DNA from 4 places in the Shewanella sp. YLB-07 genome. Region 3 is predicted to be linked to each of the others. Evidence: predicted binding sites of a transcription regulator. Region 3 holds the regulator's gene; each other region holds the start of a gene.

Region 1 (7,451 bases), on a different contig from region 3:
TGTCTACAAGCCGCATTAAATAAGGGTATATAGGAAAAAAGGATTAGTAATTTTAAGGCTAAAGACCGCTCCCCCCTCTTTTGACTGGTTATTTATTGGTCGTGGTCGCACCAGCTGCCGCACTGTATAGAGTTACAGTATAATGATTACAGGCTTATACAGCCTTACCTTAAAACAACATTGACAGAAGGAATTTATATGGGAAACAAACGAATTAAAGTAACCAACGAGACTGCTTCAGGTCGGAACACCAATTTTCATGATAACCGTCAAAATAAAGATATGACAAGGCAGCAGTTTGTTGGCGAAATAGAAAAAGGAAACTACTCAAACTATCATGTAAGAATGATCAATAACGTTAAAACACCAGTCTCGAATCCAGACGCGACCAGGAATAACAATCTAGATTAAGATGAATAGACTCAATATACTTCAAACGCTCAAAGGAGGCTCAAAGGAGGGCTCTGTTGCAAAGATCGTCGAATCAGCTAAGCTCCTCTTTTGTTTTAGGCCTGCTATCTCATGACACTCTTTAAGTATCGACAATTTTCCCATGACATTATCATTTGGGCTGTACGTTGGTATTGTAAATACGGGATCAGCTATCGAGAGCTCGAAGAGATGCTCAGTGAGCGTGGTATCAATGTTGACCACAGTACCATTTATCGCTGGATTCAGCGTTATGCGCCAGAAATAGAAAAACGATTAAGGTGGTATTGGAAGCCCAAAGCAGGATTAAGCTGGAAGGTCGATGAAACCTACATCAAAGTGAAAGGCAAATGGGTGTATCTGTATCGGGCTGTCGATAAACAAGGTCATACTGTCGACTTTTATTTATCGTCCAGACGTAATGCTAAGGCGGCTAAACGGTTTCTGGGTAAAGCTTTGAAAGGGCTCAAATGCTGGGAATGCCCCTCCGCCATCAATACCGACAAGGCCGCTTCCTACGGTGTAGCCATTACGGAATTAAAGAAAGAAGGCAAATGTTCTGAAGCGCTTGAACACCGGCAAATTAAATACCTGAACAATGCGGTAGAAGCCGATCATGGAAAATTGAAAAGGCTCATCAATCCTGTGAGAGGATTCAAATCGATGAAGACGGCTTATGCCACTATCAAAGGATTTGAAGTGATGCACATGTTTAAAAAAGGGCAGTTCAATATCTGGTTATCCGGTCAAGGAATAGCTGGAGAGATCCGTCTAATCACCAATGCACTGGTAAACTATTAATAATCAGCCAGATAACCGGAGCCTTTCGGACTAAAAGCAATCTTTGCAACAGAGCCAGCAAATGAAATTAGACGTATAAGCCCAATGGGAGTTATGTTAAATTACTTCCAATATATAGAGGAGATGCTAGGATATTTAGCACCGCCAATAGAAACGCACTCACTTGATACTAGCTCTATTTTTTTTCCTGCTGCCTTTGCAGTTAACAGCATCGAATACATTTCTTTTGCCAAAAAAGTACTGAAATATAAAACACCTGTTGTCTTAACATCACAATCTCCACCTTCAAAGGCTACATCGTAAACATACAGTCTAGACTCTTCTGCTGTAGATGATATAAGTTGAATTCCGTTATCACTTATATCAATAAATCCAGTCCTACTTCCTGCGCTTGCCCCAAACGACATCAACCCTATCAACCCAGCAAAAATAAACTTCTTCATTATTCTTCCGCAATCATTAATGTTTTTATTAAAAATTGATTATATATGGACGATATTAAATGCGCACTATCTCTTTTATGGTAAATCCCCCCCCCCGTTTTTAGCCAAATTATCTCTTCTTGTCGCTTGTCAGAAAAACAAAGAAAAATTGATTGAGCGCGGAGCGCAACCCTCCCGTTAACATACCCGTCGGCTAGGCTGATTGTGTGTAAAGCTCTGGGGAAGCTTGCTATCCCAGATTTTCCACATGAGGACTTAAATATACATTTATGTGATGACCTAGGGAAACTAAAAAATCATACCATGGGACTGTTAACGTGTGTAGAGCATTACTCATCAAGCAATTCGTTTAAATATAGACTAGAGAATGAATATCATGTAATTTCTCGGCATGGTTCAAAATCAGCGATTTTTAGTGAACACTTTCCGAAGCTGAAAAACTGCTGTGACCATTTGCCCCACATAGGTTTTGGAGTATTTCGGGAATTTAAAAGTGTTCACTTAATTTGAACCATGCCCAAATTCCTTACCGTCAAGTTCTATGTTAAGTTTATTTCTGAACCTTCAAGATGCGACAGAACCATCGTTGTGTCACTTTGGCACGCGAACTTGCAACAGAGCCGCCGAAAGTCATCCACAACATAGCCTGATTACGAGTACACACCAAGGGATCAAGTCGCTCATTATCGATGCGCTCGACTAGATCAATAAACTCGTCAGGGGTAACAGTTTCAGGTTGCTTAACGGTGCGTAAGTCAGGAACTTTCCAGATCCATTTAAAGTCAGATTCGCTCATAGTTTTCATATAGGAACTTTCATTTCCTATATAGTAGGGCGAAAATAAAGCGGCTGTCTACAAGCCGCATTAAATAAGGGTATATAGGAAACGGGAAAAACAATATTTAAGCTTAGACACTAGCTTCACAGGCGGCCTCCCCGAATATCTAGTCCATCATTTTAATCTGGCCTTTTGAGCGCCTTTGTTATCCGATTAATTACACTGTAACCGCTATTTAAAGCTGTTTAGCTGTCTTCGGGGGATGCATTCAAAAATAATCTAATTAATCCAGGTAACATCGCTAATTGAATACCGTAATTAGGTGTTATACGATGCACACATACGCAAAACGCAAAAAAACTTAGAAAGGCTACAACCTAACTGAGCTTTACCGTTCTGTAAGCTACAACTTACAGGCGTTTTTTAAGTGCTAACAAAATTTTTAAGATTGCTTGGATCTCATTCGAAAGATACCCAAGTGACTTAATCAACTCTATTAATGCGTCCATATAGGCGCTCCTACAATAGAAATCCAAGCCTGCCCTATGCAGGCTTTTTTTATCTCTAAACAATAGAGACATGACATGGTAGCTATCATTTTCAATGCTGTAAACTACGGATTTTATTGACGAAATCGTCAAAGGTTAGTTAACCAACCTTTGCTTCATGCTTATGCTGCGGAGCTATAGTTATCATATTGATTTTGTTATTAGTTCGGTTTTATAAAATAAATTCGGTTATTTTCAGCCAAACACACAAAAGCCCCATGGCTAGATGCATTTATGGTAGATATAGGAAACGCCAGAGATGAGAACGACCCGCTAGAAAGCGAGGCTGAATTGTTCGTTACTGGAGTGCTACAGAAATATCAGCCAAACTAGATACTGTATATTTAAACAGTACCTAGAGACCTGTTCATGAAAGCCATTCCCAATACAGCCAGCGCCGGCATTACAGGCTTCGAATCGCCTGCCGCCGAATACATCCAGCGGCCACTAAGTCTCGATGAACTGTTAATCGCTCACCCTAGTTCTACTTTTTTTGGTCATGCATCCGGGGAATCGATGCGCAATGTCGGCATATTCGATGGTGATACCCTTATCATCGATAGACATGTTACCGCCCAAAATGGTGATGTGGTGGTAGCTAACTACAATGGTGAGTTTGTCTGCAAGTTAATTGATACTGTCAGAAAACGCTTACTGTCTGCAAACGATGAACATCAACCACTGGTCATACATGAGCATGACCAGTTTTGCATTGAAGGTGTGGTAGTCAGTTCGATACGCTGCCACAGACCCAGCCCACTATTAACCGCTAGCATATGAATAACAGCCCACCCCGCTAATAGCCCCTCACTATTACCTATGTACGCACTCGTAGACGCCAATTCATTTTATTGCTCTGCAGAACAAGTCTTTCGCCCTGAATGGCGAGGGAGACCCATTGTTGTGCTCTCGAACAACGATGGCTGCATCGTCGCCGCCAATCGCCAGGCTAAAGACGTTGGCATCCCAAAATTCAAACCTTACTTTGAGGTCAAGGCACTGTGTGACAAGCACAACGTTATAGCGCTATCTTCAAATTATGAACTGTACGCTTCACTGTCTGCCCACATGATGGACGTGATAGGCCGCTTCGCGCCCAGACAACATATCTACAGCATCGATGAGTCCTTTCTCTCTCTCAAGCATTGCTACCCTGCGATACCCAACCTCACTGAGCATGCACATAAAATCAGACGCGCGGTATGGAAAGAAACCCGCCTCCCCGTCTGTGTTGGTATCGGCGCCACCCTGACACTGGCTAAGGTAGCCAATCATGCTGCCAAAAAACTAATGGGTTATAACGGTGTCTGTCACATAGATTCAAACGAGGAGCGTAAAGCGGTATTACTGGCGATAAAGCCAACAGATGTATGGGGGGTAGGTAATCGAATAGCCAAACGTCTGGACCTAATGGGAATAAAAAACGCCTTCCAACTCGCATCGATGCCGCCAGGCCTGGCAAGAAAATCATTCAGCATTGAAATTGAACGAACGGTCAGAGAACTCAATGGTGAGGAGTGCAAGCAATGGGATGAAGCCAGAGCAGACAAGAAACAGATATTCTCAACCCGAAGCATGGAAGACCGTGTAACTGACAAAGAGGCACTCAAACAAGCCCTCAGTAAACATGTCGGTATAGCGGCAGCGAAGGCCAGAAAACAAGGCTCTGTCTGTGGCTCCATGCTCATATTCGCAAGCAACTCTCCTTTTGATGAAAGGCCCACAGGCTTTAAACAAACCATAAAGTTCTCATTTCCCACCGCCGACACCCTGCAAATGACACACGCGGTGACAGCGGCCACAGACGCACTCTTTCAGCCAAATGTCAGGTATTACAAGGTCGGAATAGGGTTACTGGATTTGTGCTCATCCAGTCATGTGCAATCAGATTTATTTGAGACCATCAGCGACCCTAAACTTATGAGCGTCTATGACGCACTAAATGCCAGATTTGGCAGCGGCGCTATGTTTCTGGCTGCACAAGGTATTTCGCCGAAATGGAGAATGCGCAGAGACAGACTCACGCCACAGTACACGACAAACTGGGCAGATATACCCAAGATTCAATGTCGATAAACAGCCGAGGATACCCCCTCAGCAAAGTATCAATCATATGCTGTCAGTGAGACCAGTTGATCTAACCTGATTTTTTTGATTCAATATTCAACTCACACAATGACATGCCAAGGAATAACAAATTGAATTCTCGCGATTTCACCACTAAAGAAGAGAATGGCCAAATAACAGCAGCGCAAAGTAAAAGTTACTGGACTGTTGATAAAGGCGGAATGCTAATCACTGGCAGCGTTGATGGGCAGGATATATTAGAGTTTTCATCCAAACCGATTCAAAATAAATCTGCCTTAGTTAAGTGGGCTCTGAGAGTATTCTATTAACAGTTAGCTGTAATATAAAAACGCTACAGTAGCTTGTACAACTGTGGCCCAATATAATCACTGTAAATCGTTATTATTTAGGTACGTCTTAGAGTGATCACTCCAAGACGTTATTGCCCAAAAATTAGCTAGGGGAAATGTGTGTTCACATCCTGTTTATCAGCTTTTGCCATAACTCAGCTAATGTGAGGTGAAAAATACAAGACCTGACCCTAAAACTATGGAGTATTGGAGCAGCCTAATTAGCTACGACCCTTTGTTGGTACGTCTCCTTTGTTGATAATGATACAAAGACACCGTGAGCGATTACGGCTGTCCGGCTGATTAAGTAATGAAGTAAGAGCGGCGGTAAATATGTGATGGCTGTGCCGTTACTGATAGTGGAAACGCAATACCTTGTTGGTATAAATATCGACGAGGGCTAAAGGTTTTTTAGAAAGCGGAAGTTGAAATGTATAACCCAAAAAAGGCAAAGAGAGATGATGAAGGCCATGATGTGGATGTAATAAAGCTCAAACCATATCAAACAATTAACTGCGAGCTGTATAAAAAACGATTACCCCAGAAAAGCAAATTCCTATAGCATAAAGCATACCAAATAACATGGATGTGGCAGCGGCCAAGTTCAACACGCGATTTATGCCTTGCAAACAACACAACGCATAAATACTAAGACGTTAGCCACTTATGCCGTATATGCGGCATTCAAATTTTATAGGGATTTATATGATGAAAAAACTATTGCTATTATCAACTTTGTTTTTTGCTTCTCAAGGCGGAGCTCAAACTTGGGTTGAGGTCGATGATGCAAGTAAATTGCTATGGCAAATGAGTGCGGGTGGTACTGTTTATTTCAGAAATTTAAATGAATTCGATTCAGCTCAAGGTGCTTGTTGTTATGCATACAATCTGGATACAACAACTCCAGGTGGCAAATCAATATGGAGCATGATCTTAACTAAGATGGCATCAAAGAAAAGAATTACTTTAGGTTTCCCAAGTGTAGCTTCAAATGATAATCCGCAAACGTTAAACTACATCGGTCGGCATTCTCATGCTTCAAACGAATGATTTTATTAGCTAATCCATGTATGAACCCCACCATCATACATAGCTAATGTAAGATGGTTCGAATGAAAAAACAGGAGTTCTTTTATGACAAATTCTCAGATTATTGGTCTTGATTTAGCAAAGAATGTTATCCCAGTTTGTAAGATAGATAAGCATGGCGAGTTAATATCAAATAAAGCCATTAGTCCTAAGAAGCTAAAAGAGCTGCTGGCAAAATCAACCACATCAATAGTGGCAATGGAAGGGTGTGGTAGCTGTCATTACTGGGGAAGGCTAGCTAAAACGAAAACGGATAAAGGAGTCGGAACTAATTAGGGATTTCGAATGAAATTCAGATACTTTTTCTTATCTGAGCTTCTTTAGCATATCTCGCCCTTAGCGTAGGATAATTTACTAATTCCCTGTCTACCCCTTATCTAATTCCTGCTCCTTGACTTGCTGTGGAGGAGGCGTAACACGTCTCCGTCGTAGAAGGGAGATCAATCACGACCCCCCAGTCCTTACCTAAAGCAAATGCTGTCAGTACCATAGACATTGCAATTTTAGTGCGCTCTACTCCCATATCTGATACACGAAAACGCACACTATTACCTATACAAAAATTTGCAATGTTTTCATTAGACATCTCGACTTCAAAGCTGCCATCACTACTATATGCACTGATGTTGCTAACTTCTCCCCAATACCATGCATTTACAGCATGGCTATTAAAGCTGAAAGAGGTAAGTAAAAAAATACTTAAAAAAATTTTCATTTTTAGTTTCCTTGAGCACGCGTACAATACGCAGGCTATTTTTCCATAAAATAAATCGTACACAGTTCTATCTCATATTCGAGGAAAATAACGAAGACACGCAAAATTGTCAACTTGACCCTTGTTCAAAGTAGAAGTAAACCCTCAATTTATAGCCGCTCGCTCTCTACTTGCGACAGAACCATGTATGGTCTGCTTATCTAGCTCTGTATGAAGATAAATAACTTTCAA
Region 2 (8,575 bases), on a different contig from region 3:
GTTCATTGCTGGAAGTTTTTGAATTAGCTGACCGATATCAGTGATACCGAGATCTTCAAGCTGACTTCTTTCAATTACTGTAACTGGGTTGGCACCTTCAATATCTACTCGTTTGATACGTGAACCCGTTACTGAAATTCTCTCTACGTTTGCAGACTCATCAGCCGCAAAAGCTGTTGGAGCTGTAATTGCTGCTGTTGCTGCAGCACCACTAATTAGTGCGAAACGCACTGAATTAGCTAATAAGCTATTTTTGTACATGTTGTTTCTCCCTGGACTCTTATTTTTTATATTTTTTAAATGCATTAGAATGAACACAAATCGTTACATTGGAATACATTCGCAAACAAATAAGACCACACATGAAACATTTAATCAACAAGTACACGCTAACTTTCACAGACGTTCCAGTTTATTGATTATTTTGTATACAATAAAGATTTATAAGCTGATTTAAATCCTCACAAGAGTTGTAGTAAAATGCTCAGCGGTAAGAGAAGGAATGAACAAGAAGAAGGGATTAACTTTCGACATTATTAATTATCGATTTAAAAACAGCACATTAGAGTCACGAGAAAACATGGATATCGCTTTTGAATTTTTCATTCCCCTCATAACAAGATTAAATTAAGAGTGTTTTGACATAATTAAACTTGTATATGTCGACTCTAGCTCTCTACCACAGTTCTCGTTTACGTAAACTTTAATGTACGGTTTGTCAGTTTTTGTTTTTCAATCTGGAAAATAGAGTCTAGGAGATAGTAGTCATATATATTTGATGGGTTGGTTAATTACACAAGAATATTTACCCATATGAAGTATTCTTCGCACATAAAAAAACGCCCGTATAGGGCGTTTACAACAAGCTAAGTAGCCAGCTTATTACATGTAGTATCTAATGCCGATTGCCACGCCATCACTCTCATCTGGAGTCTGGTTTGCAACATTGAAGTCACTCATGTCTTTACGGGCTTCGATGTAAAGCATTGTCTGCTCATCCCACACATAGTGAAGACCCGCTACAATAAACTGACGCTTAAACTCGCCATCATTATAAAGTGCTTCATAAGCGTCGCCAGCCTTTAGGTAGTTATAAGCAAAGATAGGCTTAAGACCATTATCAAACTTGTAGCTGAACAGTGATTCAAGACCTACAGCATCAGGCATTAAACGACCAATGTTATCTGTATCATGGAATTCGTTCTTGTTGATGTTAATCGCCGCATAGAAACCAGGTTGTTCAAACCCGCCCCAAGTCAAACCAGCACCATAGATGTAGTCTGTTTCAGAGATACCTTCACCAGACTCCAAAGTACCGTCAAACTCACCTAAGTTAAAACCAGCAGTAAGCGTTAGCATATCTGTGGCAGCATAAGTGATAGAGCCACCAACAGTATTGTTGTATTCAATTGTACCTAAAGAGTCACCCGTAATAGCCATTGGGCTACCGATCATCACGCTATTATCAGCTGTCGGGAACATTAAAGAATTATCTTCAATCAGATCAAAACTATCTTGCTTTAGCTGCACTTGCAGGCCGAAGCTGACATCACCGAATGCATTACGGTATTGAACTGTGTTATCACCACGACCAGTACCGTTTACTGCACCATCGGCCTTGTTGTAAGTGTAAGTACCCGACGCATTACCATCCCAAGTGTTTACCAGGTTGGTGTTATAGACTACGTCGTACCAAACGCCCCACTGCTTACCGATAGAGAGTGAACCATACTTATCGTGTGCAAGACCTGCATAACCGAGACGGTTGGTAAGGAAGTCACCACTTTGAGATTCGAAGTTACTCTCGCTACTGTAAACAATGTCACTAGTACCAAATGGGTTTACACCCCACTCAAGTTTTACAAATGTTTTCCAGTCATTATCCATGTCACGGGTAAAACCAAAGTTGATACGTGATGAACCATTTACCACCTCTGTAGCACCTTGAGTGTTGATGATGCGGGCATCCATCCAACCGCCGATCTCTACTGAGTTTTTGTCATCTTTATAGATTTCAATTGCCGATACTGACGGGACAAATATGACGGCTGCCAATGCCGATGCTACTAAAGTTCTTTTCATGTGATGTCTAACCTTTATGTTTTCAGTCTGCTTGGTTCTATTTTTTGTCATTCCATTGTTCTTTGTCTTCCTAGTTGCAGCTGAGGTTAGCAAAAGATTAGTTATCGCTCAAAGACGAAAGTCACAAAAACCACCTGTTTTTTCATCATTTTAACCAAGAAAACCTTTTTATAGCAGACGATAAACCATTTGTTAACATAAAAGCAGAACAATCTTAAGAAAGTACTCACTAAATTAACGACATCTGCTTAGAGCTGATGTCCGAGAAGCGTTTATCGAGCAAACCTAGAACAGGTTCGGCGATGGGGGCAAGCTGCCTTGTTAAATAGTAATGATAATCAATAATAGATTGACGATACTTAACCGGTTCGGCGCCGTTGAGTGTCATAAGGTACTCAATTTTAGTCCCCCTCTTTGAGAAACGCTCAGAGCCTGAAAAGTCGCACATCATTTTCGCCGCCTTAACATGAGGAGATGACTTAGCCGTATAATCGGCAATATCTCTACGCAGGCGCTTACTAAAGACGAGTTCTTCATCCAACTTGCCTTGCATCAAGTCATTGACCACCTCTTGTAAGAAGGCCATCACATCTTCTTTAGAAAATAGCCGGTAATAGAGTGCCTCTTGTATACGTCTGGCAAGCGGACTCCAGTCACTGCGCACTTGCTCCATTCCTTTAAAGACGAGCTGCAATTCTCCTTCATGATTAGTAAAAGCACCTACGTATCGTTTCTTAGACCCTTCAGTAGAACCTCTGAGAGTTGGCATAAAAAACTGCTCATAATGACATTCAAATTCCAACTCTAGATGACACGCTAAATTCATCTCTTTATCTAACTTATGTTTCCATCTAGTGTTAATCGTTTCAACTAAGCCCTTACCTATCTTATCGACATCGATATCCGTCGGATCTTTCCCCAGCCAGACAAAGGTTGAATCGGTATCGCCGTAGATGACCTGGTAGCCAAGTTCCTCAATCCAGGCTCGTGTCTGTTTCATTATCTGATGACCCCTTAGGGTAATAGAGCTAGCAAGCCTGGCATCATGGAATACACAACCACGGGAGCCTAATACGCCATAGAGAGAGTTCATAATTATCTTTATGGCCTGTGACAGCGGCGCATTATTTTCGCTCTTCGCCTCTTCCCTATGCTCCGAGAGTGTTTTAATCAGCTCTGGTAATATGGGAGAATCCCGGCTAAATTTTGCTCCCAAGAAACCCTCAACATTATCTGCTTCAGGTTCCGACAGTCCCTTGATAAGTCCTTTAGGATCGATTAAGAAGGTTCTGATGATGGAAGGATAAAGGCTCTTAAAGTCGAGCACTAAGATATGCTTATAAAGGCCGGGGATAGAATCCATCACATAGCCACCCGGACTCTCTAATCCTTGGCTAGTAGCCATTGCGGGGGCAACGAAACCCGCCCTGTGCAGGTGAGGCAAGTATAAGTTATTGAATGCCGCTACCGAGGCGCCGACTCTGCCGAGCTCTAACCCGGTCAGCCTAGAACGCTCTAAAGCAAACTCAAACAACTGGGTTTTCTTGAACACATCCCACACCAAGCGGCTATCGGTTAAATTATAGTGGGCGAGCGCTGCTTTATTATGATGAAATAGCTCGGTTATCTCCTCTCCTCGATTCTCAACCCCCTTCTTACCGCTGGGCAATGCTTTGCCCTCCTCGAGCAAGGCACGTGCAACAGACTCTAATGAGAAACTATCGAATCGATAGAATGCCGCCTTTAACCAATCAATGCCGTCTAACACAACTCTGCCGGGCAGAGAAAGAGTCTCAGGACGGTACTTATCCGGAATTTTCCAGCTCAGTTCAGCGCCTCCCCTGCCGATTGCAAGCTTGATCCCATGTAGTTTTGCTCTTCTATAAACAAGCGCCAGATCGAACGTCACCACGGCCCAACCTATGATGATGTCAGGATCATACTCTGCAAACCAATCAATTAAACTGAGGATAAGTCCTCTCTCATCAGCTACCCACTCTATATAATCAGCTTGGTCATCAGATATTGCCGATGTATCGCTGCTTATCTCACAAGGTGAGCCCACCATGATCACTTTCTTATACTCGTCATTTGATGTCTTGCCGTAGAGGCCGACCGAGTAAAGCTCGCCCGACATACTGCATTCAAAATCGAGAGATATGGCTTGAAGTTGGATATCAACAGAGTTTTTTCTTGCTCGAGTGGCAGTAAAACTGGCCAGTCCTCCCTGCTTTTGAGGATCGAATTGACCGATAAACTCTACATCCAGCGCTATGTATCTCTCTATCAAGTATCTGTGTTCTGGACGAATATCAGTTTCAAACAGAGGAATGCCGAGATCGACAGCGCCTCTGATCACCTGTCTGAATACTTGTGATGAGCTCGCATAAATGGCGGTGACAGGGTCGCTATTAAAGTTATTAAGCGGCAGATCCACCAGTCTTAGTTTTGCTGACTGCGGCAATGCTTGCAGACTGGGCACAGCAGATGTTGCACAGAAACACATATATTCAGCATGAGGAACTTTGACTAAAACGGGGCCATCGGTGGTTTTAATATAATAATGCAGCCAAGCCATACCCGAATGCTGCACCGTATGGCGAGAAAGAATCCGCCCCTTAACCGATGAGGTTCCACTGAGCTCTAAAGAGGGCTTTACTGACATAATTTGTCTATCCAAAACAAGGACTCGATGAAAATGGGATCACATTTAACTCAATAATATAAAATTAGAGTAGTTAAGGCTATGCAATCACTGTTATTATGTACAGCTCTATTTCTCTTCCATATATACCTATGCTATCGGCCGACGTAAAAACACAGATCCGCTCCATATATAAAGGTATTGCAAACTCCTTGCCTGACTTTCGTCCAAGGCGTGAGCAAAACTACATAGTCGCCGAAATATCTAAGACCTTAGCCGGTGAATACGATAAAAGCAGGCGAATTATCGTGGTCGAAGCTGGCACAGGGATAGGTAAATCATTAGCCTACATATTAGGCTCTATTCCATTGGCACTGGCCAGTAAGAAAAAAGTCTGTATCGCCACTGCGACCGTAGCCCTGCAAGAGCAGCTGTTGCACAAGGACCTGCCCTTCTTTTTACAGCAATCTGAGCTAAACTTTACCTTCGGTTTAGTCAAAGGTCGGCAACGCTATGTTTGCCTATCTAAATTAGAGATGTTAATCGGATCCGATAACAGCACTCAGATGGCGATGTGGCAGACCAAACCCGACAACAGCCAGATAAAGCTGCTGCAGACATTATTGAAGCAGTACCATGAAGGTAAATGGAACGGCGAGCGTGACACCTTAGTCAAACAGCTCCCCGACCACCTATGGCAGCAGATAGCTTGTGATAAACACAGCTGTCACAGACAACTCGCCAGCCACAGGAATTGTCCTTTCCATAAAGCACGTGAAGATATCGATAACTGGGATGTGTTGATCGCTAACCACAGCCTCTTGTTTGCCGATCTGGAACTAGGTGGTGGAGTCATTCTGCCCGATCCCGAAGACGTGTATTACATCATAGATGAAGCTCACCACCTGCCAATGGTTGCCAGAGACTTCTCCAGCGCACAAACCACACTCAGGGGCGCAGTCGACTGGCTGGAGAAAATAGAGAAGACCTGTAGCAAGTTACAAAACCAAATAAAGAGTAACCACATCATAGGCCCGGCGCAGGCAATGCAGGACCATATTACCGATCTTACGGGTCAACTCACTCAGATAGCTCATTTTTGTGATAGTCAAACACACAGGTTCGACAATCCTGAGAATCGTTTACGCTTCGAGCATGGCAAGCTACCCCAGGCGCTGCTTATCCAGGCAGAGAACTTAGCCACGGTATCGACTACGGCCCTCAAGCAGTTCAATAAGATGTTAGCCTTGCTCAGTGAAGCCATAAAAGATGGCGATATTCCAAAACATCAAGCCGAACAGCTGCTCACAGAAACGGGCTTCATGTTGCAGAAGCTGGAAAATCTCCAGAAGCTGTGGAAGATGATGGCGAAGGAAGATCACCCCAAAGGGGCTCCTATGGCACGCTGGATTGAAATATTAACCGGTAAACAGACAGATTACCTGTTCAGTGCATCCCCCATAGAAGTCGGCTTCATGTTAGAAAAGCTACTTTGGGATAAGGCCGCAGGTGTGGTGCTTTGCAGCGCGACTTTACGAGCCTTAAATAATTTTAATCATTTCACCCATCAAGTTGGCCTGTCACTCAACGACGGTAGCCGCTTTCTAGCCATGGACTCGCCCTTCGACTTTGAACAGAATGCTACCCTGTTTCTGCCTCAGATGAACAATGAGCCTACGGACGAAAAATTCACCGAAGAACTCGCCCAGCAGATCTTAGCCCTGATTGAAGGTGAGATGGCCACCTTAGTCTTATTCGCATCTTATTGGCAGATGGAGAAGGTCGTCGATATGGTCGAGAGTAAGATCAAAACAGGCTTACTGATCCAAGGCACTATTTCCAGACAAGAAATTTTATCGGCCCATAAGAAACGATGCGATAACGATGAACCTAGTATCATATTCGGTACAGGTAGCTTCTCTGAAGGATTAGATCTACCGGGCGATTACCTGACTAACTTGATCATCACAAAACTGCCTTTTGCGGTGCCCACCTCTCCCGTCGAACAGGCTCACGCGGAATATATCAAGATAAAAGGCGGAAATCCCTTCATGCAGCTGACAATCCCCGATGCTTCGCGCAAATTAATACAGAGTTGTGGTAGATTACTACGCAACGAGCAAGACTATGGACGTATCACGATTTTAGATCGACGTTTAGTCACTAAACGGTATGGAAAATCACTGCTCGATGCACTCCCCCCCTTCAGACGCGTAATTGAGTAGGATTTTTTTTTGGATTTACTGTTTGAACCCAGCACTTGGGCCATTCTAGCCGGGATCGGTTTACTCGCAGGTTTTATCGACGCCATCGCGGGAGGTGGAGGTTTACTCTCTATTCCGGCCCTTCTCGCTTTGGGCATCAATCCTCATACGGCACTGGGCACCAATAAATTAGCCGCATGCTTTGGGTCTTCTACGGCTGCCTATACCTATTATAAACAAAACCTATTCACGCCTCAGTTGTGGTACTACACCTTTATAGCCACTTTTTTCGGCGCGATAGCTGGCACCTTCATCGTCTCTCTTATCGATAGCCGTTGGTTAGAAAAACTGCTACCACTGATGATCATGATTATTGCGATTTACACGCTACTCAAACCCAATGCCATGGGCTGCAATACATTCACACCACTTAAGCAACCAGCGTCTAAAATTAAGCAATGGCTCCAAGGCTTTCCACTTGGATTTTATGATGGCTTCGCCGGGCCTGGTACAGGCGCATTCTGGACTATAACCAGTACCACTTACCATAAGCTGCCGCTTCTTCACAGCTGTGGCTTAGCCAGAGCAATGACATTCACCAGTAATCTCACCTCTTTAGTGATCTTTCTCACACTTGGGCAAGTGAATGTCATTATCGGTCTTTCAATGGGTCTATGTATGATGCTAGGTTCCTTTATCGGTGCAAGAACGGCGATAAAATTCGGCGTCCAGTTTATCAGACCCGCATTTATCACTCTGGTATTGTTGATCGCGGCAAAGTTAGCTTGGGATGCATGGGTCTAACTATGAATACGAATGAACTCCTAAGGCAGTTATCAGTCCAATTGAAGCAGCTAGAGCAGGACGTGCTTCAACACGATGCTAATTTGCCCAAGAGAGAGCAGAAACTGCTTAGAGATACCGACAGATTTAACGACCAACTCTTTATCCAATCCGGCGCTAAGCTTGCGCCCTGTATAGAACAGATAAACAAGAGTATTAAGCAGCTAGGTCAGCTGATAAAAGGTAACATATCTACCCATACCATAGCCTTGAGCTGTGAACGTATCCAAGATAGGTTTACCGCCGTAAGAAGAGCGCTAAATACCACCTCATTAGGGGCCAATTCGGCATCGCAGCAAAGAGCTTTTCGAGTCGCCCAAGCAAAGAGGCGTAGAAATAAGTCCCACGATGAGAGCGGCTTCAATTGGATCGCCGCCGGAGTCATGCATAATAGTCACCAACTGTATGCAGAGCTCAACAAACATCTCAATTGGGTGAGTAAATTTGAACAGAAAATCCTCATTTTGCAATCACAACTGAATAACTGTCATAGTGCTGACAAAATCCAGATGCAAAATGAGATCCTGTTGGTTCATCGACGACTAGGAAAGTGTCGACAAGCCATCAGCTATATAGAAGATCGCATTCAAGCGTTTGAGCGTCCATTCTCTCAAAACTATAAGCCTTTTAATCGTTAAGGAGCAACAATGAAGTCACTCATGTCTATCACCGCAATCTTGGCTCTGCTGGGTTCATCTTCGGCCCTGGCAGCTAATTTGAATATCCCAATGTCATTTGAATATCTGGCCATCGACGGTAAGAAAGTCGAAAGCAGTTTATTCAGCCATAAATCAGATCTTGA
Region 3 (8,575 bases):
ATAGGCAATGGGTACGATATGTTTCGGGATACCTAAGGTCTGATGCAATACATCATCATGTATGATACTCACCCAACCGACGCCTATGTTCTCGGCGCGAGCGGCAAGCCACAAATTCTGTACGGCACAAACGGAACTATAGAGGTCCATATCTAAATTAGTAGTGCGACCTAAGACCAGAGGGCCGCTTCTTGTCCTATCGCAGGTGACACAGATACCGATCGGCGCCTCCAGAATCCCCTCAAGCTTGAGGGTACTATACTGTTCTTTGCGATCCCCCTCAAAAAGCGCTTCAGCCTCTGCATTAGCCTGAGTAAAACCCTGTTTCAATTTCAGCTTAGTCTGATCGCTTCTGACAATCACAAAATCCCAGGGCTGCATGAAACCCACGCTAGGAGCGTGATGAGCCGCGGTAAGGATCCGCTTGAGTACATCATCCGGGATAGGATCTGACTTAAATTCGGCTCTGACATCACGACGATTGAAAATAGTTTTATAGACGGCATCTCGCTCAGCTTGGGTTATTTTCAATGCAGGGATCTTCTTTTAATTATTTTGATATACAGTAAAAAAACAGAGCCCATATAATACCGATTGGTATAAGGGCTCTGCTATTGCTGATCAGTTTAGCCAAACACGGGTAACAGATCTGCCATAGCCAGAAGATGGCAGGCTCCGGTGATGATGCCAAACAAGATCACTATGGCGATCACGGGTGTCCCACCTGGCACTCTGAAACCTTCATGTTGCGGATACATTTTTCTCACTCTATGGGCCATCATGGCAGGTACAATGGCCGCCCATATCGTAGCCGCAAGCGCAGCGAAGCCGATAGCAATCAGAAACCCATCAGGAAAGAGCAGACCCAATACGGTCGGCGGTAAAAAAGTAACCGTAGCTGTCTTCAAACGCCCCGAACGAGACTCGTCGAAACCAAACAGATCCGCAAGATAATCGAACAGACCCAGAGTCACCCCAAGAAAAGAAGAGGCAACGGCTAAGTTGGCAAACAGGGTCAACATGCTGGTTAGCCAATCGCTGGCAATCACCCCAGATAAGGCTCCGACTAAGACCCCCATGTTACCGCCCTGAGCTATGATGTCGACAAACTCGCTTCTTGCGATATTGCCCATGGTCGCGACTAACCAACAGACATAGATAACGAATGCTATCAGGGTACCTAAGACGATCGCCTTGATAATCGTGGCGGGATCTTTTCCGTAATATTTAACCAAGCTAGGTACATTACCGTGATAACCGAAGCTCACCAGACCGAAAGGTAGCGCGGCCAACAGATATGGCAGATATGTCTCCTCACCATCTGGCTTAAACAGCTTCACGGTATCGATATCTATCAGTAAGTTACCCACGGCGAGGAAGAAGGTGATGATCATGCCACCCAGCATGATAGTGGTGATCCTATCTACCGCTTTGGTGCTGATAAATACGACGAATGCCAAACCTAAGGCGAAAACCAGACCAGCCACGCTCTGAGGCAGCTCGATTCCGGCCGCCTCGAGACTATGATTAACGATAGACCCGCCACCACTGATATATGCGTAGGCTAAGATGTAGAGCACGAAGGCGATGGAGAGACCATTCACAATTCGCCAAAAGTTACCTAAGGTCTCACGAGTCAAGGTATCGAAACTGGCTCCAGGCTCAAAATGTAAGTTAGTTTCCAGCAGTAGAAGACCCGAAACTAACATACAGAACCAGACGCCGATCAGCATGGATATCGAATAGCTAAACCACATTCCTGCACCGACGACTGGCAAAGAAAACATGCCAGCCCCGACTGCGGTTCCGGCAATGATCATGGCTCCACCCAGCAGGGAACGACGCTCAGTCCCACTCTTAGCCGCATTCATATGATTAGCCATTACGCTTTGTGCTCCGCAGCGACGCTATCTTCAATGGTTTGTCTGACAGATGAACGCAGCAGGCCATTGGCTCGCAGTCTAATCCGTTCGACTTCCCCTCTCTTGTCGCTATCTAATATATAACCTAGCTCTTTTAGCTTGACACTCAGGGTGCCGTAGAGCTTCTTATCATAAAATTCAGGCGCCGTGATGCCGTGGAGCGCACCCAGTCTCTGTGCCAATCTATGACTCTCGCGCTCAAGTTCAGAGCGCTCCATCTTAGGGCAGACTGCCAGCAGATTAAATATAATGGCATAGCGTTGCATAGTCTCACTCACGGTACCCGCAAGCAGTAACAGCTGGTTGATCTGACTCTCGACAGGTGAGAGACATCCGGATTCGGTCACTAAACCTTGAGCAATAAATAGATCCAAAACTTGGGTAACATGAGTTTCTATGTCCTCAATACCCATAAACAACTCCGCTTTCAGCAAGGGGTAGAAATCTTTTACCGTAGCGACAATCTCGTCTCTGGTGACATGATCATGCTGAGTCAAACAGCTTGCAATCAGCGAGGGAACAATCAATAGGTGAATGATATTGTTACGGTAATAGGTCATAGCTACAGCAAGGCTATCCTCTATTGAGATGATATCACCAAGCGGATCGCTATCTAGCTGAAACTTCTTTAGCTCTAAACCTTGCTGTACCAGTAACTTGCCATCACCTTCGGGTACCGAGGTGAACTCGGTATAGGGCAGATCTTTGAGCAATTTTAAATAGAGATCTAGCTGCTTCTCAAGCTGTGAACGCTCCAGAGCATGTTGCTCAGAGGCGAGTAAAACCAAGCTGGTCAGAGTCACCGAACTCACCGCCGCCGCATCGTTAATACTTGTCATAACCCGATTAGCTAAGGAATTCACCACAGGAGTCAGCCACTTCGGCTTCTGCTCAGGATCTTTGGCTATCTCCTGCTTCCAATCGGGTCTTTGCTCGTCCAGATAGATGTCTAAGGTGATGGGTTGACCAAAATTCACATAGCCTTGACCGAAGTTACCTAGCTTACGCAGCGCTCCAAACAGTTGCCAAACAGACTCTTTCTTTTTCTTCTTGCCGCTAAGTTCTTTATGATAGGTGGCGACCTCCATCACATGATCATAACCTAAGTACACAGGCACTAAAGTTACCGGTCTTTCCATGCCTCGCAGCACACTATTGAGCGTCATGGCAATCATGCCAGTCTTAGGTGCGAGCAGACGCCCGGTGCGTGAACGCCCACCTTCGGTGAAGTATTCTACCGCATAACCTTTGGTGAACAGCTGATCCAAATATTCACGAAAAACCGCTGTATAGAGCTTATTACCCCTGAAGCTACGGCGAATGAAAAAGGCTCCACCACGGCGGAACATAGGCCCAGCAGGCCAGAAATTGAGGTTGATACCCGCAGCGATGTGCGGTGGCACCATGCCTTCATAATAAAGAATATAAGACAGTAGTAGGTAGTCCATATGACTACGATGACAAGGTACATAGATGATCTCATGACCATCATGATGTAGCTGCCTTACCTGCTCGGCACCTTTAATATTGATACCCTTGTACAACTTGTTCCACAGCCAGGCCAAGAAACGCTCGGCGATGCGCACAAAGCTCTCGGAGTAATCCGCCGCAACTTCATCGAGATACTCCATCGCCTTTGCTCTGGCCTCGACTTCGGAGATCTTCTTGCTCGCCGCTTCCTCCAGAATCGCCTTCTTCAGGGACTCTGAATTTAACAGGTCTTGAAATAGCACCTGACGTTTAGGCAAAACAGGTCCGGTCATGACCTTACGTTGACGGCTGAAGTGGACTCGAGCAACACGAGCTAACTTATGAGCAATTCGCTTGTCGGTGCCGTGTTCGTCGGCCATATAACGAATTGAGACGGCATTAGAAAATTGAACGAAATTATGTCGACCCAGGAAGAGGATCATCAGGCATTTTCGCAGCCAGGTAGGATTTTGACGCTCAAATACCGCCGCCTTCATGGTATCGTCTTCTTTACCTGGAGTACGCCCCCAGTAAAGGCTAACCGGCACTAGCTGTATATCCAGTTCAGGCTTCTGCCTATGTACCTTGAGCAGATCCATAAAGCTATTTAAGAAAAACTCGTTACTTTCTCTTTGGCCAAATAGCGGCTTGGCACCTTCCAGACACACCACCCTCGGCGTGTACTCACCATCGACAACCAACTCATCATAAGGGCTTGGAAGCCCATACTTATTAGTGATTTCACTTAAGGAAGCGATGTCGCTGAGAGATTCAGTCTTCATCACATAAACCATAGGCTTATCTGGATCTAAGTTGAGATCGGCGAAGGGGTCATGGGGTACAACTATTGTTTGTACCAGCTTTTTCTGAATCCAACGTAAGGATTTATACCAAAGAGAGTCTTTTTTTGACATTTTTCTTATACAATGTGAGTCTTCTTAATAACGGCATAGAATACCAGATAAAAGAGAGATCTCCCTAATAGTAGTCAGCAAAATCCCCCGCATGCCTGATTCGACACTCAAAGCACTTGAGATTGAATATAATTTTCAAAAAAATTAATATTAGATAGCTTTACGGGTGTTCACATTTATAAGGCAACATAAGTTAATAATATTAGGTATAGGTACAATTCATCTCGATAGCCTAGAACATAAAATAAGCCAGTTTAGAGAGATAACCACCAGCACAAAAGATATATAATTCAAGGAGGCCATGCCCACCACCTATTTTTAACGTTATATAAGCACCGAGTAGTCACACCAAAATAATAAATATAAACCATGGGCTTGCGATTGAGAGTTTTTTTGCATACTCACTAATCTTGGTTAATCCTTGCACTGACTAAAATACTGTATATACTAACAGTAACTGTATAGAAAGACAGGATTCATCATGAGACCTTTGACACCAAGACAAGCCGAGATTCTAGAACTCATTAAGCGTAATATTTCCGATACAGGAATGCCTCCGACTCGAGCCGAAATAGCTAAGCGACTAGGTTTCAAGAGCGCCAACGCTGCCGAAGAACATCTTAAGGCACTGGCTAAGAAAGGTCGCATAGAGATCATTCCCGGTACGTCCCGCGGCATCCGACTCACACAAGCTGCGGAGCCAGAAGATTTAGGCTTGCCATTGATCGGCCAGGTTGCCGCAGGCGAACCCATCCTTGCCCAGGAACATATAGAACAACATTATCAGGTCGACCCAAGCATGTTTCGTCCCTGTGCCGACTTTCTACTTAGGGTGCGCGGCGACAGCATGAAAGATATCGGCATTCTCGAGGGTGATCTGCTCGCAGTGCATAAGATTTCACAAGCCAAGAATGGCCAAATTGTCGTGGCTAGAGTGGAAGAGGATGTCACAGTAAAACGCTTCGAGAAAAAGGGCAGCATGGTTTATCTCCATGCTGAAAATGAAGACTATGCACCGATAGTGGTCGATCTCACCAGTCAGAGCCTGAGCATTGAGGGGCTGGCAGTCGGTGTGATCCGTAACGGCAACTGGCAATAGATGAAATCGCACATTGGCGAAGGAGCTTGGTAATGAAAAATTTAATCGGAAATAGCCCTAGACACCCAGGTTTATGGACGAATCCCCTTGACCAAGCGTCCATCACCCAAGAGTGTGGAAGTATCACTACAGTAAGTACCCACACTCAGGGCCGGGTGGAACTGAAAAAGGTGAGTAATCGGCTCGCCACATTGAGCCATCAGGGGCAATGGATCGTATTGATCAGTCCTCCCAACATAGGTTACAAGCAGATGTTAGCCGAAGCCGGTGTTAGGATGGACCGAGTATTGTTGGTTCATGCTAAAGACGAAATCGAAACCTTATGGGCCATGGAAAAAGCACTCATAAGTGGTACATCCAGTGCCGTCATCTGCTGGACTCAGGTCCTAGATTCCCGTGACAACCGACGACTCAGACTCGTAGAAAAGAGCGCTCGCGCCCTTGGCATTGTCATCGAAGATGCGAATAGTCACTTACATGCTAAAGCCCATGAACAAACAGATGCTCACTTCAATCAAGCCTGTTTATTTGGATCTCTGCACTAATCTCCAGTCAATGTAGCCAATAGAAAAATGATTATTTAAGTCCCGCAAGGGACTTTTTTGTATTTGATTTTTATTCGAAATTTTTAAAAAATTCATTAAAAGTGATCTTGATCAATAATTCAACACCAAGTAAGTTAGGGATATAACAACGATAATTTGTTATATCCAAACGATTTAGTAGTCGGCGTAGTAAAGCCCTGCCATCTGTGTAAGGCCAGATATTTACCTCGCTGAAGTCGGTACTGATATATTCAGCCGTAGGTGCGAGCGTGGTTAACTCTGGTAGTAAGTGACTGCCAAACTAAAATAACAAGTGAACCGCCACTGCACTTTGAAGTCATCGTTGCTTTTTTGGGAACTGAAGAGTTTGCATAGAGCAGAGACTTACTGTGTGACTCTTCTTTGTCTTAATTTTTGACAGAGGAGAAGTCTAGTGAAGCGAGTGTTGTATATTTTTCTGGCGTTGCTATTTACGCCATACGTTTTGGCATCAGAAATGCCCCTTAATATGACCAAGGGTGTCACGGATATCAGTGGACAGGTATACAACCTGCACATGATCATCCTGTATATCTGTTGCGCCATCGGTGTTGTGGTTTTCGGAGTAATGATCTATTCCATGATCAATCACCGAAAGTCTAAGGGTGCCGTAGCAGCCAATTTCCACGAAAGTACTAAGGTCGAGATAGCCTGGACCATTACACCTTTCATCATACTCATTATTATGGCAATTCCAGCGACTAAAACCTTAATCGCCATGGAAGATTCTAGTGATGCCGACATCACCATCAAGATCACAGGCTCTCAATGGAAATGGCATTACAGCTATTTCGATCAAGATATAGAATTCTATAGCTTACTCTCAACCCCGAGAGCACAAATAGAAGGAACCGAGGAGAAGGGAGAGAACTATCTCCTCGAGGTCGATAAGCCCTTAGTGCTGCCCATCAATAAAAAAGTTCGCTTCCTGATGACATCTGAAGATGTGATCCATTCCTGGTGGGTTCCCGCATTCGCCGTCAAGAAAGATGCTAACCCGGGTTTCATCAATGAAGCATGGACTCGTATCGATATCCCAGGTACCTATCGCGGCCAGTGTGCCGAGCTCTGTGGTAAAGATCATGGCTTCATGCCAATCGTGGTCGAAGCCCTGAGCCAAGCCGACTTCGACATCTGGGTAGCCGAACAAAAAAATCAGGCCAGCACTGCCGCAGCTGAGGCTGAGGCTTCCTTGAGTAAATCCCTCTCCATGAATGAGCTTATGGCCCAAGGTGAACAAGTATACATGTCCCGATGTGCAGCATGTCATCAGCCTAACGGCATGGGTCTACCCGGTGTATTCCCTCCAATGAAAGGCAGCCCAATCACCACAGGACCATTAACTGATCACTTAGAGATGGTTATCAATGGGAAGGCGGGCACTGCGATGCAGGCTTTTGGAAAGCAATTAACCGCGCAAGAAATTGCCGCTGTAATTACTTATGAACGTAACGCATGGGACAACAACACAGGCGATACGGTTCAGGCAGCTGATGTCAGTCAGCATGGCCAATAGGGAGTAAATATGAATACTTTAACCCGCGAAGCGGAACCTAATATGGAAATGGTCCAGGTTGAAGAAGCCAGCGACCACCATGATGAACATCAAGAACTGTACCCTTCGGGCATTAAACGTTGGCTGTTCACCACCAATCACAAAGACATAGGCACACTTTACCTCTGGTTCAGTTTTATCATGTTCCTCACCGGTGGCGCTATGGCTATGGTGATACGTGCAGAGCTATTTCAACCAGGGCTGCAGCTGATAGAGCCTAATTTCTTCAATCAGATGACCACAGTCCATGGACTTATCATGGTATTTGGTGCCGTCATGCCAGCCTTCACTGGCCTGGCAAACTGGTTGATACCTATGATGATAGGCGCGCCGGACATGGCGCTGCCAAGGATGAACAACTGGAGTTTTTGGATCTTACCCTTTGCCTTCGCCATCCTGCTGAGCTCTCTATTTATGGAAGGGGGCGGACCTAACTTTGGCTGGACCTTCTACGCACCACTGTCGACCACTTACAGTCCTGACAGCACGGCACTTTTTGTCTTCTCTATCCATATCATGGGAATCAGCTCCATCATGGGGGCGATTAATGTGGTCGTGACCATAGTGAATATGCGCGCCCCGGGTATGACCTGGATGAAGTTGCCACTTTTTGTCTGGACCTGGTTGATCACCGCCTTCCTCTTGATTGCCGTGATGCCAGTACTCGCTGGCACTGTGACCATGGTGCTAACGGACAAGTACTTCGGCACCAGCTTCTTCGATGCCGCAGGTGGTGGCGATCCTGTGATGTTCCAGCATATCTTCTGGTTCTTCGGCCATCCCGAAGTTTACATCATGATCTTACCCTCCTTCGGTATCATCTCGGCCATAGTGCCCACCTTCAGCCGTAAGAGGCTGTTTGGCTACTCCTCAATGGTTTACGCCACTTCGAGCATAGCAATACTCTCATTCCTTGTCTGGGCACACCACATGTTCACCACAGGTATGCCGGTATTCGCCGAGCTTTTCTTCATGTATTGCACCATGTTGATTGCGGTCCCCACCGGGGTGAAAGTGTTTAACTGGGTGGC
Region 4 (8,575 bases), on a different contig from region 3:
TTAGGTCACGAAGGTGGCGGCATCGTCGAGTCTATCGGTGAAGGCGTGACGAGTGTAAAGGTCGGCGACCATGTTATTCCACTTTATACTCCTGAGTGTGGTGAGTGTAAGTTCTGTAAATCAGGTAAGACAAACCTGTGTCAGAAAATCCGTGAGACTCAAGGTAAAGGCTTGATGCCAGACGGTACCACTCGTTTCTCCAAAGACGGTAAAGACATCTTCCATTACATGGGCACTTCTACTTTCTCTGAGTACACAGTTCTGCCTGAGATATCTCTGGCTAAGGTCAACCCAGAGGCACCATTAGAAGAAGTGTGTTTGTTAGGTTGCGGTGTAACAACCGGTATGGGCGCGGTGATGAATACGGCTAAGGTCGAAGAGGGCGCAACTGTTGCTATCTTCGGTATGGGCGGTATCGGTCTGTCTGCTGTTATTGGTGCGACTATGGCAAAAGCTGGCCGCATCATAGTTATCGACATCAACGAGAGTAAGTTTGCCCTGGCTCGTAAGCTTGGTGCTACCGATTTTATCAACCCTAAAGATTATGATAAGCCAATACAGGATGTCATCGTTGAGCTTACAGATGGCGGCGTCGACTACTCCTTCGAGTGTATCGGTAACGTCAACGTGATGCGCTCGGCGCTTGAGTGCTGTCATAAGGGATGGGGCGAGTCTGTGGTTATCGGTGTCGCTGGTGCAGGCCAGGAGATCTCAACCCGTCCATTCCAGCTCGTCACTGGCCGTGTGTGGAAAGGTTCAGCGTTCGGTGGCGTTAAAGGTCGCTCTGAGTTACCTGACTATGTTGAACGTTACATGGCGGGTGAGTTTAAGTTAAGTGACTTTATCACTCATACCATGGGTCTTGAGCAGGTCAATGATGCATTCGATCTTATGCATGAAGGCAAGAGCATTCGTACCGTGATCCATTTCGATAAGTAGTCGCTTTGGCAAATAGTCACTTTGACAAATAGTCATTTGGATAAATGCTCTCGAAGCGGATAACCCCGCTTCAACCTTAGATTAATCAATCGTCCTACTGCTATAATATTCCTGTAAACACGTTGGGAATAGGGATATTACAGTGGTAATAAGGATAAATAATGACAGTAGAAAATCTCAGTAGTAATAAGAGCTTTGGTGGCTGGAACAAGCAATATAGTCACCAATCCACGAGCTTAAATTGTGCCATGCGTTTCGCCATCTACCTGCCACCACAAGCATCGAATGGCCAGAAAGTACCAGTACTTTATTGGTTATCTGGTTTGACCTGTAGCGATGAAAACTTCATGCACAAAGCGGGTGCCCAGCGTTTGGCTGCTGAGCTCGGTATGGCTATCGTTGCGCCGGATACCAGTCCCCGTGGCAGAGACGTTGCCGACGATGAGGGCTACGACTTAGGTCAAGGTGCCGGTTTCTATGTCAATGCGACTCAGGCGCCGTGGAACAAGCACTATCAGATGTATGATTACATAGTCCATGAGTTACCCGCCCTGATTGAGTCCATGTTTCCGGTGACCGATAAGCGTTCTATTGCCGGGCACTCAATGGGCGGACATGGCGCCTTAGTCATAGCCCTGAGAAACAGTGCTGCTTACCAGTCTGTGTCGGCTTATAGTCCTATCAGCAATCCGATAAATTGCCCCTGGGGCAAGAAAGCCTTTACCGCTTACTTAGGCCGAGACACATCCGTTTGGTCTGACTATGATGCCAGTACCTTAATGCGTAACGCCTCAGAGGGAAATGGTTTGTCATTTGTTCCAGCTCTGGTTAGTCAAGGCGAAGCGGATGACTTCTTAGTCGAGCAGCTTAAACCTGAGATGTTGCAAGCTGCGGCTAAGGCGAGTGGTTATCCTCTAGTGCTTGAAAGCCATGAAGGTTACGACCATAGCTACTTTTTCATTGCCAGTTTCATGGAACAACACTTGAAATTTCATGCAGAATATCTTAAATCTAATTAGTCTTTGATGTAAATTTCACACCTCTTAATGCCATTAACGCTTATGTTGATGGCATTTTTGTTTATTCCTTGTTCATTTCTGCAACTAATCCTCTGTTTTGGTCCGATATTCGTTGGGTACTGTTTTTATATACAGTATAGTGGCGTGAGAGCTTCTTATTTAGAGAGTGTTTAGAAGAGTGTGTTGAAAACTGCTTTGAAAACTAATTTGAAGAAAATAATTCATATCGACATGGACTGCTATTTTGCCGCGGTCGAGATGCGTGACTTTCCTGAGTTGAGGGGCAAGCCCATAGCTGTGGGAGGGCGCAGTGATCGCCGCGGAGTGATCAGCACCTGTAACTATGAGGCGCGGGTCTTCGGTGTCCGTTCGGCCATGGCTTCAGGCTATGCATTAAAACTTTGCCCCGATCTGGTATTGGTGCCTGGGCGCATGTCGGTCTACAAAGAGGTCTCGATGCAGATCCGTGAAGTTTTTGCTCGCTATACCGACTTGATTGAGCCTCTTTCTTTGGATGAAGCTTATCTGGATGTCACCGACTGCACTTTATGCCAGGGCTCGGCTACCTTGATAGCTGAAGCCATCAGGCTGGAGATCTTCGAGGTCACAGGCCTTACGGCTTCAGCCGGTATTGCGCCGGTTAAATTTCTTGCCAAGGTCGCCTCAGATCTGAATAAACCTAACGGACAATATGTGATTACCCCGGATATGATCTCTCCTTTTGTGAAAAGCTTACCCCTGACTAAGATCCCTGGTGTGGGCAAGGTGACGGGCAAGAAGCTTGAGGATATTGGCCTTAAAACCTGCGGCGATCTACAGGACTATCCCCAATCGGCCCTGATTGAGCGTTTTGGGAAATTTGGCGCTGTCTTGATTGAGCGGGCTCAAGGCTTAGATGAGCGCGGTATCTCGCCACACAGAGAGCGTAAATCTGTGGGAGTCGAGACGACATTGGCAAAAGATATCTACACTCTGGAGCAATGTCATGGTGTGATGCCTCAGCTTATTCAGGAGCTGGCGGCTCGGGTGACGCGTAGCGCTAAAGATCGCAGCATCAACAAACAAGTGGTTAAGCTTAAATTTAGTGATTTTAAACAGACCACCATAGAGCACAGAGCCGATGAGATGTCGGTGAAGTTATTTTATGATCTGCTCTTACAAGCGCTGGAACGCCAGCAGGGGAGAGGCATTCGTTTATTAGGAGTATCTGTCGGATTAGCGAGTCAGTCGGCGATTAACACCAGAGCGGCAGAGAGTGGAGTGAAAGAGTCGCAGATGGACTTAGGATTTTAAGAAGGTTTTTAAAAGAAGTCGCTAGGTCTTAGGTTCGAGTTCCTAGGATTTAAGACGTAACTAGATGCTAAATTTGAGTGCCTAGGTTTATGGAATGAAGTTCGAGTGCCTAGATACTAAAACCTAGGCACTCGAAATCTTGTTTAACCTTTCTCTGGAATACGTTCCAGAACTGCTAATAGCAGCTTGTAGTACTGGCCTACCGTTTCTATGAGTACTTTCTCATCAGGACTATGTGGGTAGCGGATAGTTGGACCAATCGATACCATGTCCATCTCAGGGTAAGGTTTCTTGAACAGTCCACACTCAAGACCCGCATGGATCACCATGATCACCGGCTTCTTGTTGTAGATGTCGTCATAGGTTTCACGCACCAGGGCCATCACAGGTGAGCTGTTGTCTGGCTTCCATCCCGGGTAAGCACCGCTGAACTCTATCTCGACGCCGGCTAAGTTTGTCAGTGAGGTTAATACGCTCTCGACTTCCTCACGACCTGAATCTATCAGTGAGCGAATTAAGCATAGAATCTCAACGCTCTGTGTTTCTGTGCTGATGACGCCGACATTTAATGAAGTCTCAGTAACACCTTCAACCTCATCACTCATGCGAATGACGCCATTTGGACAAGTATTGAGTAGGTCAACCAGCATATTTTGAGTATCTTCGCTCATCACTTGCTTGGCCGCTGGCACTTCGGCTAGCTCGAGTAACATATCGGGATCGGCAATGGCTAGCTCTGCCCTTATTAGTGCCTGAAACTCTTGGATCTGAGCCTCAAGTTTAGTGATATTTTCAGCGGGTAGCATAAAGCTGACGCTGGCTTCACGTGGGATGGCGTTACGCAGAGAACCACCGGTGAAGTCAGTTAATTCCAGCGCCAAGTCATCGGCATGGTTAAACAGGAAACGGGCCAGCAGCTTGTTGGCATTACCACGTCCAAGATGTATGTTCACACCCGAATGGCCGCCTTTTAAACCCGAGAGGGTCAAGGTGTATGTCAAATTGCTCGACTCTGGGGCTTGCCACACCATAGGCACACTGATCTGGGCGTCTACACCACCGGCGCAGCCCATGTAGATCTCGCCTTCTTGCTCAGAATCTGTGTTGATCAGGATCTCGGCATCGAGATAACCGGCTTCCAGGCCAAAAGCGCCTGTCATGCCTGCCTCTTCATCGATAGTTAACAGGACTTCCAATGGGCCGTGAGGGATATCATCTGCGCCCAAAACGGCTAACGCAGACGCCATGCCAATGCCATTGTCAGAACCCAGAGTCGTGCCCTGAGCCTTAACCCAGTCACCATCCACGTAAGGAATGATAGGGTCTTTCTCAAAATCATGAACCTTATCTGAGTTCTTCTGTGGCACCATATCGATATGGGCTTGCAGGACCACTGTTTTACGGTTTTCCATGCCTGGCGTGGCCGGCTTCTTGATGATGAGGTTACCGACTTTATCTTCAACAACTTCAAGTTGCTTGTCTCTAGCCCAAGCTTGAATGTGCTCGCTGAGCGCTTGCTCATGCTTAGAAGGGTGCGGGATCGCACAGATCTGATCGAACCACTGCCAGAGTGCTTGAGGTTGTAGTTGGCTTATTGCTGTCACGGATAATTCCCCTTTAGAATACGACTTGGAGGCTAAATTTAACCGCATTCTATCACAGCTAAACACCAAGAATATCAGGCAAGAATTTTGCCTATGTAAAGGCTGTCATACAAAGTTTCCAGCAATATTTTATAAGCACTTGGCATCGGCTTAACTTAGGTTATTATTACTAACCAATAAACACACGCTAGTTGCTAATAGCTATAAGAATGTGTGTTCTGTAATGACTCATTTAAAACAAGGTTTTATCTGCGATTTATAGAATCAAATGACACGATCTCACAAGCAGAAGGATGGTTCATGGCTCAGGTTAATTTTGTTGATGTACTCGATGATGATGCAATCTTCGAAGGCAGTGGTTGGGATGCTTTGGTTATCATAGCCACAGATATCAGTAAATCTGGTTTTGACGAGGTGACATTGCTGGCGGAGCACGGCGCTAAGGTCGATAAGCGCGTAGGACAATCTCCGACGCTATTGTTTGCCCCAGGACTCGCTGGTGGCCGCTTGATCATCTCACCGGTGAAGAACAGTAAGGATGATTTTGAAGATGTGCGTATTTTTGCCGATGCGGCGAGAGCGGGCATCAAGCTAGCCAGAGATGCCGGTGCTATTCGTCCTTTAATGGTTGTTGCTGGTGACGGTCATGAGCGCTACCAATTTTCTACCCAAGTCGCTGCTTTATCCTGTGGTCAGGAATTGTGGCAAACCCTTGAGAGACGTGAAGTCAGTGGCGACACGCCAGCATTTGAGGCCATAGGCCTGTTCAATTCGACCCAAGCTAGCCAGAGCCTGAATGCCATAGAGGCTGGCAGAAACTTAGCCAGAGATCTATGTGGCACAGAGCCGGAGCGCATGTCTGCAGCAGCCTTTGCAGATTATTGTGTTGCTGCCTATCAAGATTCCGGTTTGAAGGTTTGTGTGGTGGAAGACAGAGATGTTTTGGAGCGGGATTACCCTCTGCTTAGCGCCGTAGGACGCTCGTCATTTGCGGTTTCCAGGCATCAGCCCCGTGTGGTTAAACTTGAGTATGTTGGCGAAGGTGAGATAGAACATACCTACTTCTATGCGGGTAAAGGCGTTATCTATGATACCGGCGGCGCGGATATCAAGGTTGCCGGTGGCATGGCTGGCATGAGCCGAGATAAAGGTGGCGCGGCGGCAGTCGCTGGCCTGATGAAGACACTTTCTATGCTTAAGCCAAAGGGGATCCGTGTGGTTGCCGAGCTTGGCTTGGTGCGTAATAGCATAGGCAGCGAAGCCTTCGTTACCGATGAGATCATCACAAGCCATGCCGGCGTTCGAGTCAGAATTGGCAATACTGATGCGGAAGGTCGCCTCGTACTGGCGGACTTGCTTTCTCATTTGCGGATCAAAGCAGAAAAATCTGTTAAGCCTGAGCTCTTTTCGGTGGCGACATTAACCGGCCATGTGGTGCGCTGTTTCGGCGGATATACTGCCACCGTAGAAAATGCTGTGGCGAAGCAGGCGGGCGTGGCTGCCAGTATGGCTAACTTAGGGCTGGCTTGGGGCGAGCCTATCGAGCAGTCTGTGCTGCGCCGTGAAGATTTTGCCAAGATAGTCGATCCATCGGGTGCGGCGGATATACTCTCATCCAATAATGGACCGTCATCGGTAACGGCTCGTGGTCATCAGTATCCAGCAGCCTTTTTATTGGAAGCATCGGGTCTGAGTGCCCATGGTCTTAGCTCTAATAAGGCAATGGCCTTCACCCATGTAGATATCGCGGGCAGTGCTACTGAAGGCCATCCACTTTATGGCAGCCCAACGGCCACACCACTTGTCGGTCTTTTTCAGTACATGACCAGTAAATGATTCAGGAATAATGGGTATCTATTATCGGTAACGGCTCGTGGTCATCAGTATCCAGCAGCCTTTTTATTGGAAGCATCGGGTCTGAGTGCCCATGGTCTTAGCTCTAATAAGGCAATGGCCTTCACCCATGTAGATATCGCGGGCAGTGCTACTGAAGGCCATCCACTTTATGGCAGCCCAACGGCCACACCACTTGTCGGTCTTTTTCAGTACATGACCAGTAAATGATTCAGGAATAATGGGTATCTATTATCGGTAACGGCTCGTGGTCATCAGTATCCAGCAGCGTTTCTGTTAGAAGCATCGGGTCTGAGTGCCCATGGTCTTAGCTCTAATAAGCCAATGGCATTCATTCTTATTAGCTATTCCTACAGCCGAGTGGTTTAATTCTTGTCATCAGTTTTCATTCTGTTACAACAGATAGACTTAAAACTTCTTTTTTTGTTGTAAAGTTACGCGTTTTATTGTCGATTCAGCCTGATTATTAAGCTTTATTAATCTAGATCAAATAAAGCTTGTAATAAAACTACATTTATCTATAATGGCTTTATTGATTAGGCAATCAGCCTCTTTCAATAAAGTCTATCCAGGAAGGATAATTCTCCAAGGAATCGAGCGACAAGTTGACTCTACCGTGTTTTCTTTTCTTTAAAGGCTTAACCCGCTGATAACAGGTAAGAATGGTTAGAGTAATTTAATTACAACTTTGTTAGGAGTGTTGACTATGTCTTATACTGGAATGCAGTACGTTTATTGGCAAAATACTTGGTTTTGTACCGAGGCTTTGCGTGGCGGCTTGTACCCGATGAACTTCAAGGATTAACCCTCCTTGTAGTTTCAGTTTCAAGGGCTGACTACCCTGTTATCTACTCACTATTTTTAATATTGAGTGATAGCCATCTAGTTACCATCCATCAACCTTAATCCCTTTTGGGATCTTTAGACTCAAGAGGTTTGTTGTTAAGTTATTCAATTTATGTTGAATAACAGAATGATAAGCCAGTGTAACTGTTAGCGCGGAAACTCTTTCCTTTCGGAACGCTTGAAATTAGTCGTTGCCTGCTCATTGAGCAGGCTTTTTTTTTCGATGAATTTTAGTGAGCTTCTTTCGCACTTATTCAACCAGTTTACTTAGCTCTATACCTGCCTTTTTACGATCAATCTCTAATAAGTGTGGGTTTGTACTTTAATTACTAAAAGTGACTGTTTTTTGCTTTATTTACGTTAAATTGAAATAAATCTTGTAATTAAATTACAGTTTGAATATAATCTCTCTCGTTGGTTAGGCAATGATGCCTTCCACCTCTAAGTCTATCCAGGATGGATAATTCTCCAAGGAATCGAGCGACGAGTTGTCTCTGAGGTATCGCGTTTAGATTAACGCCATACCAAGTTTGACTAGAGTATGTATTACAACTTTGTTTAGGAGTATTAATTATGTCTTATACCGGAATGCAACACACTTATTGGCACAGCGCTTGGTTTTGTACTGATGCTTTACGTGGTGGCTTATACCCGATGACTTTCAAGGACTAACCTTCCTTAGAAGCTAATTTGTAGAGTACAAAGGGCTGACTGTCCCTTCTATCATCTAAGTTAACCCCTTGTGATAGCAAACTAGTTACCATCTATCGACCCTTATCCCTTTTGGGATGTTATGACTCAAGTTGTATATTGATGATCGTTTTTGAGCGAGTCTATATGCCAGTGTAACTGTTAGCGCGGAAACTCTTTCCATTTGGAACACTTGAATTAGTCTTTGCCTGCTCATTGAGCAGGCTTTTTTTTGCCTTTTATTCTGCAGCTTGAACTTGTTTATTGTGCAAGGTGGCGACTCAAATCCAGCCAACTTCAGCTTGAAGACTGGTTACCTTTCAGTGTTTG

What was found. The regulator LexA, encoded in region 3, represses DNA repair genes until DNA is damaged. The targets are predictions, from matches to a motif close to TACTGTATNNNNATACAGTA.
Region 1: FS373_RS18200 (LexA family protein) is a predicted target of LexA. The motif match lies at 3,334-3,353, and genes of this name have one in related genera.
Region 2: dinG (ATP-dependent DNA helicase DinG) is a predicted target of LexA. The motif match lies at 4,836-4,855, and genes of this name have one in related genera.
Region 4: dinB (DNA polymerase IV) is a predicted target of LexA. The motif match lies at 2,076-2,095, and genes of this name have one in related genera.

Annotation. Positions count from the first base shown of each region.
Region 1 is NZ_VOQB01000008.1:152,120-159,570, reverse strand. It holds gene FS373_RS18220 (hypothetical protein) at 199-411, shown strand; gene FS373_RS18215 (IS6 family transposase) at 523-1,230, shown strand; gene FS373_RS18210 (hypothetical protein) at 1,332-1,673, opposite strand; gene FS373_RS18205 (hypothetical protein) at 2,224-2,478, opposite strand; gene FS373_RS18200 (LexA family protein) at 3,369-3,779, shown strand; gene FS373_RS18195 (Y-family DNA polymerase) at 3,819-5,075, shown strand; gene FS373_RS18190 (hypothetical protein) at 5,198-5,395, shown strand; gene FS373_RS18185 (hypothetical protein) at 6,122-6,466, shown strand; gene FS373_RS18180 (hypothetical protein) at 6,551-6,781, shown strand; gene FS373_RS18175 (hypothetical protein) at 6,879-7,220, opposite strand.
Region 2 is NZ_VOQB01000001.1:594,729-603,303, reverse strand. It holds gene FS373_RS02480 (TonB-dependent receptor domain-containing protein) at 1-261, opposite strand, end outside; gene FS373_RS02475 (porin) at 883-2,082, opposite strand; gene FS373_RS02470 (DNA polymerase II) at 2,312-4,747, opposite strand; gene dinG (ATP-dependent DNA helicase DinG) at 4,879-6,951, shown strand; gene FS373_RS02460 (sulfite exporter TauE/SafE family protein) at 6,961-7,734, shown strand; gene FS373_RS02455 (primosomal replication protein) at 7,737-8,411, shown strand; gene FS373_RS02450 (DUF2057 domain-containing protein) at 8,421-8,575, shown strand, end outside.
Region 3 is NZ_VOQB01000012.1:175,757-184,331, reverse strand. It holds gene bluB (5,6-dimethylbenzimidazole synthase) at 1-531, opposite strand, end outside; gene mtr (tryptophan permease) at 627-1,883, opposite strand; gene plsB (glycerol-3-phosphate 1-O-acyltransferase PlsB) at 1,883-4,306, opposite strand; gene lexA (transcriptional repressor LexA) at 4,788-5,405, shown strand; gene FS373_RS23285 (cell division inhibitor SulA) at 5,438-5,950, shown strand; partial or broken gene coxB (cytochrome c oxidase subunit II) at 6,384-7,496, shown strand; gene ctaD (cytochrome c oxidase subunit I) at 7,554-8,575, shown strand, end outside.
Region 4 is NZ_VOQB01000003.1:533,712-542,286, reverse strand. It holds gene FS373_RS09175 (S-(hydroxymethyl)glutathione dehydrogenase/class III alcohol dehydrogenase) at 1-939, shown strand, start outside; gene fghA (S-formylglutathione hydrolase) at 1,101-1,958, shown strand; gene dinB (DNA polymerase IV) at 2,166-3,251, shown strand; gene FS373_RS09160 (aminoacyl-histidine dipeptidase) at 3,395-4,855, opposite strand; gene FS373_RS09155 (M17 family metallopeptidase) at 5,156-6,691, shown strand; partial or broken gene FS373_RS09150 (leucyl aminopeptidase family protein) at 6,716-6,919, shown strand.